DNA from 3 places in the Paenibacillus sp. FSL M7-1414 genome. Region 3 is predicted to be linked to each of the others. Evidence: riboswitches for the same ligand, from Rfam matches in the RefSeq annotation. Region 3 holds a riboswitch; each other region holds the start of a gene.
What was found. A riboswitch is a leader RNA that binds a small molecule or an ion and turns the genes downstream of it on or off. The one in region 3 is predicted to bind thiamine pyrophosphate.
Positions count from the first base shown of each region.

Region 1: linked by a shared signal. The riboswitch ahead of thiC (phosphomethylpyrimidine synthase ThiC) and the one ahead of tenA (thiaminase II) in region 3 are both predicted to bind thiamine pyrophosphate.
Region 2: linked by a shared signal. The riboswitch ahead of MHH92_RS02310 (ABC transporter substrate-binding protein) and the one ahead of tenA (thiaminase II) in region 3 are both predicted to bind thiamine pyrophosphate.

Region 1 covers NZ_JBBOOS010000001.1:733,311-736,461, reverse strand. Annotated here, with positions in the region: gene thiC (phosphomethylpyrimidine synthase ThiC) at 1-1,682, opposite strand, end outside; TPP riboswitch at 2,071-2,184, opposite strand; gene MHH92_RS03415 (IclR family transcriptional regulator) at 2,333-3,076, opposite strand.
Region 2 covers NZ_JBBOOS010000001.1:480,555-483,705, forward strand. Annotated here, with positions in the region: gene MHH92_RS02310 (ABC transporter substrate-binding protein) at 195-1,235, opposite strand; TPP riboswitch at 1,457-1,569, opposite strand; gene MHH92_RS02315 (NAD-dependent epimerase/dehydratase family protein) at 1,713-2,468, opposite strand; gene MHH92_RS02320 (VOC family protein) at 2,486-2,872, opposite strand; gene MHH92_RS02325 (hypothetical protein) at 3,056-3,151, shown strand, end outside.
Region 3 covers NZ_JBBOOS010000001.1:3,647,733-3,650,883, forward strand. Annotated here, with positions in the region: gene MHH92_RS15765 (endo-1,4-beta-xylanase) at 1-1,104, shown strand, start outside; TPP riboswitch at 1,311-1,408, shown strand; gene tenA (thiaminase II) at 1,523-2,185, shown strand; gene MHH92_RS15775 (spore coat protein) at 2,388-2,684, opposite strand; gene MHH92_RS15780 (hypothetical protein) at 2,695-2,895, opposite strand; gene MHH92_RS15785 (zinc-dependent alcohol dehydrogenase) at 2,927-3,151, opposite strand, start outside.

The DNA of each region.
Region 1 (3,151 bases), 2.9 Mb from region 3:
ATGGAGCAGAAATGAGCTTCTTTGGCCCCTTCTGCTGGCAGCGTCTCATCATGGTAGGACAGCGCACGTTCCGGGTCCAGTGACAGGTTAAACTGGTCACGCCAGCGGAACTCAAAGCGTGCCTTGGACAATGCGTCATCGCGGCGTTGAGCACGCGGATGGCCTTTCGCCAGATCGGCGGCATGAGCTGCGATCTTGTAGGCGATGACCCCTTCCCGCACATCATCCTTGTTGGGCAGGCCCAGATGTTCTTTTGGCGTAACATAACAGAGCATGGACGTGCCGAACCAGCCAATCATGGCTGCCCCAATGGCGGATGTGATGTGATCATATCCTGGCGCAATGTCGGTCGTTAGCGGCCCAAGTGTGTAGAACGGTGCTTCTTTACAGATCTCCATCTGCAAGTCCACATTCTCCTTGATCTTATGCATCGGCACATGACCCGGGCCTTCGATCATCACCTGCACATCATGCTTCCATGCGATCTGCGTCAGTTCCCCAAGCGTGGCCAGTTCCGCCATCTGAGCTTCGTCATTCGCATCGTAGATACTGCCTGGACGAAGTCCATCTCCCAGTGAGAACGCCACATCATACCTTTTCATAATCTCGCAGATTTCTTCAAAATGGGTGTACAAAAAATTCTCCTGATGATGCGCCAGACACCATGCTGCCATAATGGACCCACCGCGAGATACAATGCCTGTCATTCGCTTGGCGGTCATGGGGATATAACGCAGCAGTACACCTGCATGAATCGTAAAGTAGTCCACGCCCTGCTCTGCCTGCTCAATGAGTGTGTCACGGTACAACTCCCAGGTCAGCGCTTCCGCTTCGCCATTCACCTTCTCCAGCGCCTGATACAGCGGCACCGTACCAATCGGCACAGGTGAATTACGGATGATCCATTCCCGGGTGGTATGAATGTTTTTGCCTGTGGACAGATCCATCACCGTATCCGATCCCCAGCGTACCGCCCAAGTCATCTTCTCCACCTCTTCCTCGATGGAGGAAGATACGGCCGAGTTACCTATGTTGGCATTGATCTTCACGTGAAAATGACGACCGATCAACATCGGCTCACTCTCCGGGTGATTGATGTTGGATGGCAGAATGGCCCGTCCACTCGCCAGCTCCTGTCTCACAAATTCCGGCTCCACGCCTTCACGAATGGCGGCGAATTCCATCTCAGCCGTAATGACTCCCTGTCTCGCGTAGTGCATCTGAGTCACGCAGCGTTCTGGCTGTGCCCGCAGCGGTTTGCCACGCAATCCAGGGTACTCTTCGGCTCCAGCTCTCTTTCCTCCGGGCTTCAGTCCGTTATCCTCCGGTTTAACTGTACGGCCCTGATAAGCTTCAACATCGCCGCGCTCTGTGATCCAACGTGTGCGCAGGGATGGCAGACCTGCACGGATATCCGCATGGAATGCGGGATCGGTCATGGGGCCGCTCGTATCGTAGACACGCAGCGGTTCGTTATGCTCCACCCCTTGGGGAGTATTTGTGTCATGAAGGACTATCTCACGCTCCGGTACAGCAATGTCCGGCCGTGAGCCCTGAATGTAGACTTTGCGGCTGCCCGGAAAGGGCTGGACCCGTCCGGCCGCTCCTGTTTCTTTTTCCACCTGCCGATCGTTATGTTCCTGTTCAATCGCTTGTTGTCCCGTTTGATTTCCTGTACTCATGTTCGCTTGTCTCCTCCTCAGTGTTCGTCGCTTGTTTGGTTGGTTTCGTCATTAGCTCACTTACGTACCTGTCCCAAATCATGCGCAATGCAGAGAAGAAAGAGCGATCCTACACCAGACCAGGGAAGACACTTTTCATGTACAGTTAACAACAGACGGAGGCTGCCACAGATCTTGGATGATCTATGGTGCGTTCTCTATTCATCCAAGCCCACTTCCGCAGGTTATCGAAAAAGAAGCCCATAAAATCCGCGCTATATCGCCCGTTCCCTGTATATAAAAAAGCCGGTCCCCGAAGGAACCGACTTTTATGTCCATCACCAATAATGCACCTTTATGCAGCTCCTTAACGGAGCCCTACAAGGGTCACATCATGTGGTGGTTGTGGTCATATCGCCGATTACTTCCCTACGCTGGTATGATCCAGATCAGGTGCAAAGGGTCCGGAATCTCATGCGATTCCGTCTCAGTCCGGACAATTCGGACTCCCCCAGTAACGTTAACAAGTTGCGGCTTACAGATGCCGCCGTTCATATTCAATGAAGCTGGCCCCGTTGGGCCGTCCATTACAGAGTAGCGTAACCGGAACATAAAAACAACCTTTATATTCCAGAACACCAACTCAATTGGAGAAAAACCTTACCTCAACATCAGGATAACATGAGCCCCATCTGCGTAGCAGCATCCTTCAACACAGGTGCGTATTCATGCAATGTCTCCTGCGAGAGTCGGCTGACAGGCCCTGAGACCGAGAGGGCAGCTGCAATATTGCCTCTGCGATCCATAATCGGAACAGATACCGCGGCGGCTCCCGGCTCACGTTCCTCATAACTCGTCGCATATCCGTTATCCCGGATATCTCCCATCTGCGCCAAATACACCGCCGGATCAATAAACACCGGCCATTCCGGCCCGTTCATCAGTTCTTCACGATCCTCGTCCGTGGCAAACGCCATCAAAACTTTGCTGGAAGCGCCCACAGACAGCGGGAGTCTAACACCCACTGGAGCGACTCGGCGGATCGCCTGATCACTTTGCACCGCCTGAATCCGTATCCGTTCACTGCCATCACGCAGGTACAGACTCACGGTCTCCCCCAATCGATCTCTCAGTCGCTCCATCGCAGGCAGCAGCAGAATAGCGGGATCATCACTGCGGGACATATGAGCCGACAGTTCCCAGATTCGGATGCCAAGTCGGTACTTCTCTGTTGCTGCATCGCGGATCACGAACCCTCGATCCTCCAGCGTAGCCATCAAACGGTGCACTGTACTTTTGTGCAGGCCAATCTGGCTGGCAATTTCGGTGAGTCCCAGATCACTGCGTGTGGTAAAACATAATAATATATCCAGCGCCCGTTCCACAGCCCGGACGGTTAACTTGCGATCTTCCATGGCATAATGCCCTCCTCATGTTTCATCACATGAAACTTGGTTACATAAATTATATGAGAAACGGTCTCATCTGTA
Region 2 (3,151 bases), 3.2 Mb from region 3:
AAATGAACTAATGACTGTTACACTTGCCACTTCGATGACAGAATAACCTTCCAATCGCTGTTATCCCCAGATTTTTTTGATTCCCTTTCTCTAAAGGGAAAATCCGGTGATAAAGGCGACCGCTTCGCTTTTTCACGTTATTTCTGTCCTCTCCGTCATCGTGTAAATATTAAGTTCGTTTTATATGAGAAATTTTATTGGGGTAAAAAATCGTTCGTATATGCCTTGCTCACATCGATCTGTTCATCCAGCAGTTTTTTGCTAAACATCCAGTCGGTGTAGTTCTGCCATACTTCCTGCTTTTGCTCACCCCAGCGCGGGGCGTCATCTGTGTACTTTGGACTAAGCCATTTCTGGCTTGCCAGTACGAGGTCTTTATCCAAGTCCGGTACGGCCTTGATCAGAATGTTCGCTGCGTCTTCGGGATGATCAATTGCGTATTGATATCCTTCTGAAGTGGCTTTCAGGAATGCTTTCACCAACTCAGGGTCGTTTTGGATCGTCTGCTCGTTTGTTACTAGTACAGGCGTGTAGTAATCCAGTGCATCTGAATAATCCTTCACATATAACATGTCGATCGGTTCTCCGCGCAGTTCGGCTTCAATACCTGTCCAGGCGTAGAAAATCCATGCGAAATCGATATCCCGTTTCACTGCGGTGAAAAAGTCGGCATCACCCATGTTAATGTTTTTCACTTTGGATACATCGGCTCCGTCGCCTTCCATAATGGATTGCATCACGGCTTCTTCGACTGGGGAACCCCAACCGCCATAGGTTTTACCTTCAAAATCTTTCGGTGACTTGATATTCCGATCCGCCGGAGCAGCGAAACCAGATGTATTATGCTGAATAACTGCTGCGATGGAGACCAATGGAACACCCTGTGTGCGGGCTTGAGTTACACTCTCCTGATAACTTACGCCAAAAGGCACTTCATTCGAGGCAACCATTGTATCTGCGCCACCGGCACCTGGTTGTACAATCTCAACGTTCAAGCCTTCGGCCTTATAAAAACCTTGATCTACAGCTGCATACAGGCCTGTATGATTCGTATTTGGTGTCCAGTCGAGCACCACTTTAATATCTTTCAGGGCGGCAGTGTCACCTTCGTTGCTGCTTTCCGTATTTGTGTTGCCGTTCTGCCCAGCTGGGGCAGCTTCTTTGCCACCACATGCGGCTACAGTCACCATAAGCACGCATAAGAGCAACAATCCCATCGTTTTACGCCATTTCATCTGTGGTTCTCTCCTTCGGTATGTCCGGCCGATTGGCACGGGGTACTCCTTGGCTTCATATCCAATCATCTTGCATAAATCGACAGATTTATACCAGTTGAGATCTGGATAACGTCACTTTTTTTAGCTCTCTGGCTATATAAAAGAACATTAAAAAAGCGTCCCGTATTCCGGGACGCGTGCAGGCGTTAGAGAGGTGGCGTTCAGCCATAGGGCTGTGCCATTTCGATATACTCCGATTCCTACGCTGGCATGATCCAGATCAGGTCTAAGGGTTAGTATCTTGGTGGGATACACTCTCAGCCGGCCAATTCCGACTCCCCTGGGAAACTATGAAGTTACGGGCATTACTAGGTGTAATTATAGGCCAGAGGGTAGGACCTGTCCAGTCATGAACTGGATAGGGACACGTATAAGTTATAAACAGGCCGTTATACATATGTATAACAGCCTGTTTGGATGTGTTATTTTCAATAATTATCGTGGGGAATCATATAAGGCAATCTGACTGAGTGCAAAAGCATCGGATTTTGGGTCATAACCTACCTGTTTCTGAGTGGTTTCCAGATTTAATCGTTTAAACCGATTATTCGAGATCCCATGCAGTATGGTGAAGGGTTCCAGATCGGTAGTTGTAATTGCTTTGAACATCAAATCACACAAGTCAGCCGGACTAATATACGCGCTCATATCCCTTGCCTCCAGCACGGGTCCGTTCGGTTGAAAATCATCATATGCACCTATACGTATTGCTACACTTTGTAAACCTTCGGTATACGCAAAATAGGAAGCGAGCGATTCTCCAAAACATTTGCTAACCCCGTACAAATTCCGTGGGCGTGTCGGCATGTCCGGATAGACCTGAGCATCAATGGGATACCCCTCGATCGTCTGTGCACTGCTTGCCAGAATGACTCTTCGTACACCTTGGTCCTTGGCTGCACGGAATACATTAAATGTGCCTTTGATATTGATGTCCAACAACGATTCATAAAATCCGGCATGCGGGGAAGGATCTCCCGCCAGATGTACAACCACATCCATGCCTTCGCAAGCATGCTGACAGGCTTCGGGGTCTGTCACATCCAGTGTCATGATCTCATGGCCTGTCCCTTGATACGTATGCAGTCTGTCGATATTCAAATCCGTTAGTCGCAGGTGAAATGTCTCTGACAAGTGTTGGGACAAGTCACGTCCAATTTTTCCGGCTGCGCCGGTAATTAAAATGTTCATGAAATCAGCTCCAATTCTTAGCGCTGGAAGAACTCAATCCATTCCTTTTCAGGTCCATAGATGAAGAAATAGCGGTAACCGTTAGGCAATGTAATAATCTCTCCGTCGATAAATTCGGCTTCGGTGGCTTGGATGCGTTTGTACTCAGAATCAAGATCATCCACGTGGATCGCAAAATGGTGCACCGTACCTTCAGAAGGCAGCTTGTCGCTGTATCCTTGAATTAACTCAATCTCAGTCTCATTACTTCCATTGAAGCCAAGGAAGGCGAGCTGAATGATACCGTTGGTATGGGTCACCCGGTCTTTCAATTCAAGACCAACGATCTCCGTGTAGAAACGCAGCGTGGTCTCCAGATCACGAACGGCAATGCCGACGTGGTCAATGCGTTTTTGAAAACTCACAATCAAAAACCTCCTTATATATTGAAATTTGCTACCATTTTAAGGGATATCATAGAGCTGTACTACATGGTTGTCAAATCCAATTTTAAATTGGAAAAACCATAACTGTTCACAGAATGTTCACTTATGTGGAGGGTTTCCTCATCTCTATAATTACGAAGGTAAACAGAGAGGATGAGAGAATTGCCAACAAGCAAGAGGGAACAAATTATTTTCGGATTAATGATGTGTACAGGAATGGTCTTGGTCATGATGTTTTTCAATCTATGGCACAGTGGG
Region 3 (3,151 bases):
ACACAGAGAGCCGTCTCACTTTCGGGTAAACCGGATATCAAAAAACAGTCACAAGATCCACTCTGGAACAAAGCGGTGTCTACTCCACTGAAGGGTGACTCTTCGGGATCAGCCAGTTTCCGCACCTTATGGGATCATAGTAACCTGTATATCCTTGTGGATGTTCAGGATGCAAAGACAGATGTGAATGACAGAGTAGATATCTTTGTTGACCTCAATAATGGCAAGACCACTTCATATGAAGCAGATGACCGACACGTAATCATTAAGCGGTCGGGCAAAGCTGAGGGCGTGGAGAAGCGTTCATATCATGTACGCGAGACCAAAGCCGGATATCAGGTTGAATTGTCCATTCCGTGGGGTGGTATCCAAGTCCGATCAGAATATGAAGCCGGATTGGATATCCGTGTGACTGATGGCGGTTCAAGTGGGACACAACCTTATAATCCACTGTACTGGAATGATCGAACACAATCTCAGGAACAGGATACAAGCAAATACGGCGTGATTCAGCTTGCCCCTATGCCCAAATCTGCACAAGCTGTACAAGGGATTGTTCAGATTGATGGGAAGAAAGACACATCATGGAATAAGGCTGCACCGTTTGAAGTAAACCGGTTGAACCAAAGCGAAGGTGCAGAGGCAGTGGCTCGCGCAATGTGGTCAGGTGAATATCTATACCTGCTGATCGACGTCACTGATCCAAACATCATCACAGATAGCATCAACCCATGGGATCAGGATTCGGTTGAGATTTTCCTGGACGAGAATCACCAGCGCACACCGTATTTTCAATATGATGATGCCCAGTTCAGAATCAGTGCAGACAATGTGGGAACCTTTGCAGGGGGTGCCTCACCTGGACGCCTTGTAAGTGCTGTGAAGAAAACAAATAAAGGATATCTCGTAGAAGCCAGAATTCATTTACAATCATTGACGCCCAAAGCAGGAAATGTTCTCGGTTTCGAGCTCCAAATTAACGACAACCAGGGCGGAGGTAAGCAGAGCGTAGCCAAGTGGAATGATACGACCAATGAGAGCTGGAGAAATACTTCCCAGTACGGAATACTCACTTTTGTCGGAAAGAACAAACTCGGGCATTAAACCATCGGCAGTAGTTGCAAGAATAGAAACCATCATAACAGTGGCTGAAACTCAACCATTGTTGTGATGGTTTTCATCGTTTACATACGTCACCAAAGGTGATGAGGGGCGATACAATCTGCCTTGACTATATTTAACAGCCCTTGATATACTAAATGGATGTTATTTTATCTTTTATGGGAATAAGATAGTAATCAACTACATACAACCGTTTGCGAGGGAGCCTTAACCGGCTGAGAGGGTGTTAAACCGACCTTACCTGATTTGGATAATGCCAACGTAGGGATGCAACGATGAAACACTGTACTTGGGTAGCTCATGCGAACCCCCTTGTTTTAGTGTATTTGTCTGCGAAACATCCTATGGATGTTTCGTTTTTTTTGTTTTTAAATACGTACATTATGAATTGGAGGAACACATGTTGACTATTTCAGAGAGACTATATCAGGCAGCACAGCCCGTGTGGAAAGAATGTCTCGAGCATCCCTTTGTTAAAGGAATCGGAGATGGTTCCTTACCGGTCGAACAATTTCGTTATTATTTGCTGCAAGACTACTTGTATCTGTTCGATTATGCCCGTGTATTTGCACTAGGTATCGTCAAGTCGCACGACCCCAAATTGATGCAGTTTTTTAGTAAAAACGTAGATAACATCCTGAATGGTGAAATGAAAATCCATCGTTCTTATATGGAGCGATTAGGAATTACAGAGGATCATGTTTTTCAGGTAAAACCTGCACTGAAAAATGCAGCCTATACTAACTATATGCTCTCTGTTTCCCATACGGGTGGCATAGCAGAAGTACTTGTTTCCATTCTGGCCTGCTCATGGAGCTATGCAGAGATTGGTCAAGTCCTTGCCCAAAAGCCAGGCGCAGCTGATCATCCTTTTTACGGAGAGTGGATCACAGGATATGCTTCCTCTGAATACAACAGCAGCAATCAATCCCTAGTGACGTTAACGGATAAGCTATTAGAAGGCTGTAGCGAGGGAACGTACCAACGGATGGAAGATATTTTCGTGATGTGCAGTCGCTTTGAGCTTGATTTTTGGGAGATGTCATGGAGGCTGGAGCCTTAAGTTTACTGGTAGTTCATTCAATTAGAGAGCAGCGGCCATAAACAGTCTCAGGATGGAAATTAAGTAAAGGAACGCTTGTATAAGCGTGTTTCGTGATGATACCGAAAAAAGGGCGGAGTGTATCCGCCTTTTATTATTGTTGAAATTCTTGACACAGGGACATTTTGTTCTCTGAAGTCTCTGGCTAAAATCAAAAAGGGTGTCAGGACGGAATGTTCATAGCAGTCTGAATATTTTTCAGATCGAGCTGAATTTGCTCTGCAATATGGTAAGGGTGGTATAAGCCATGCTGCACCATGTAATTTGATATCTTTTCATGAGAATCTATGGCTTCATCGAGCTGTTTCATCAAAATTTGTTTGATTTCGGGGGTGGCACATTCGGTCACAGCCATGGCGTAGTTTCTGACGCTGCTCTTGGCGTTCATCAAAAAATCCATTGCGATTACGTCATCGGTCAGCGTATTAAGACCAGTCATATGTTCTAATATTGGGTTCATTTTTTATCTCCTATACAGTCGCTTTAGACAGCACTCCACCGAGCTCCTGAAGCTGCTGTTGTGATAATGTCGCATCTTGTTGCAAAATTTGCTTGAGCTCCGGGTCGGTTACCAGAGCTTGCATGGTCTTGGATTTAGTCATACAAACCGTCTTGAACGCAGCTATTTCATGCACCTCGAGCATCTCATGCAAAGCGTAAGTGGAATCCATTCAGATTGTCCTCCCATGTATCTATTCATATTTAAGGCTTTAAGATGACTTTAATGCAATCGTCCGTTTTTGTATCGAACACTTCATAGCCCCGTTTGGCCTCGTTGAGCGGAATGACGTGCGTAACAATGTCGCCAGGGTCCACTTTGCCAGACGTAACCAACTCGTACATGTATGGCATGTAGTGAATGACCGGAGCTTGTCCGGAACGGATATTCACGTTTCGCTGCATGATATCACCGAGCGGGAATCCGTT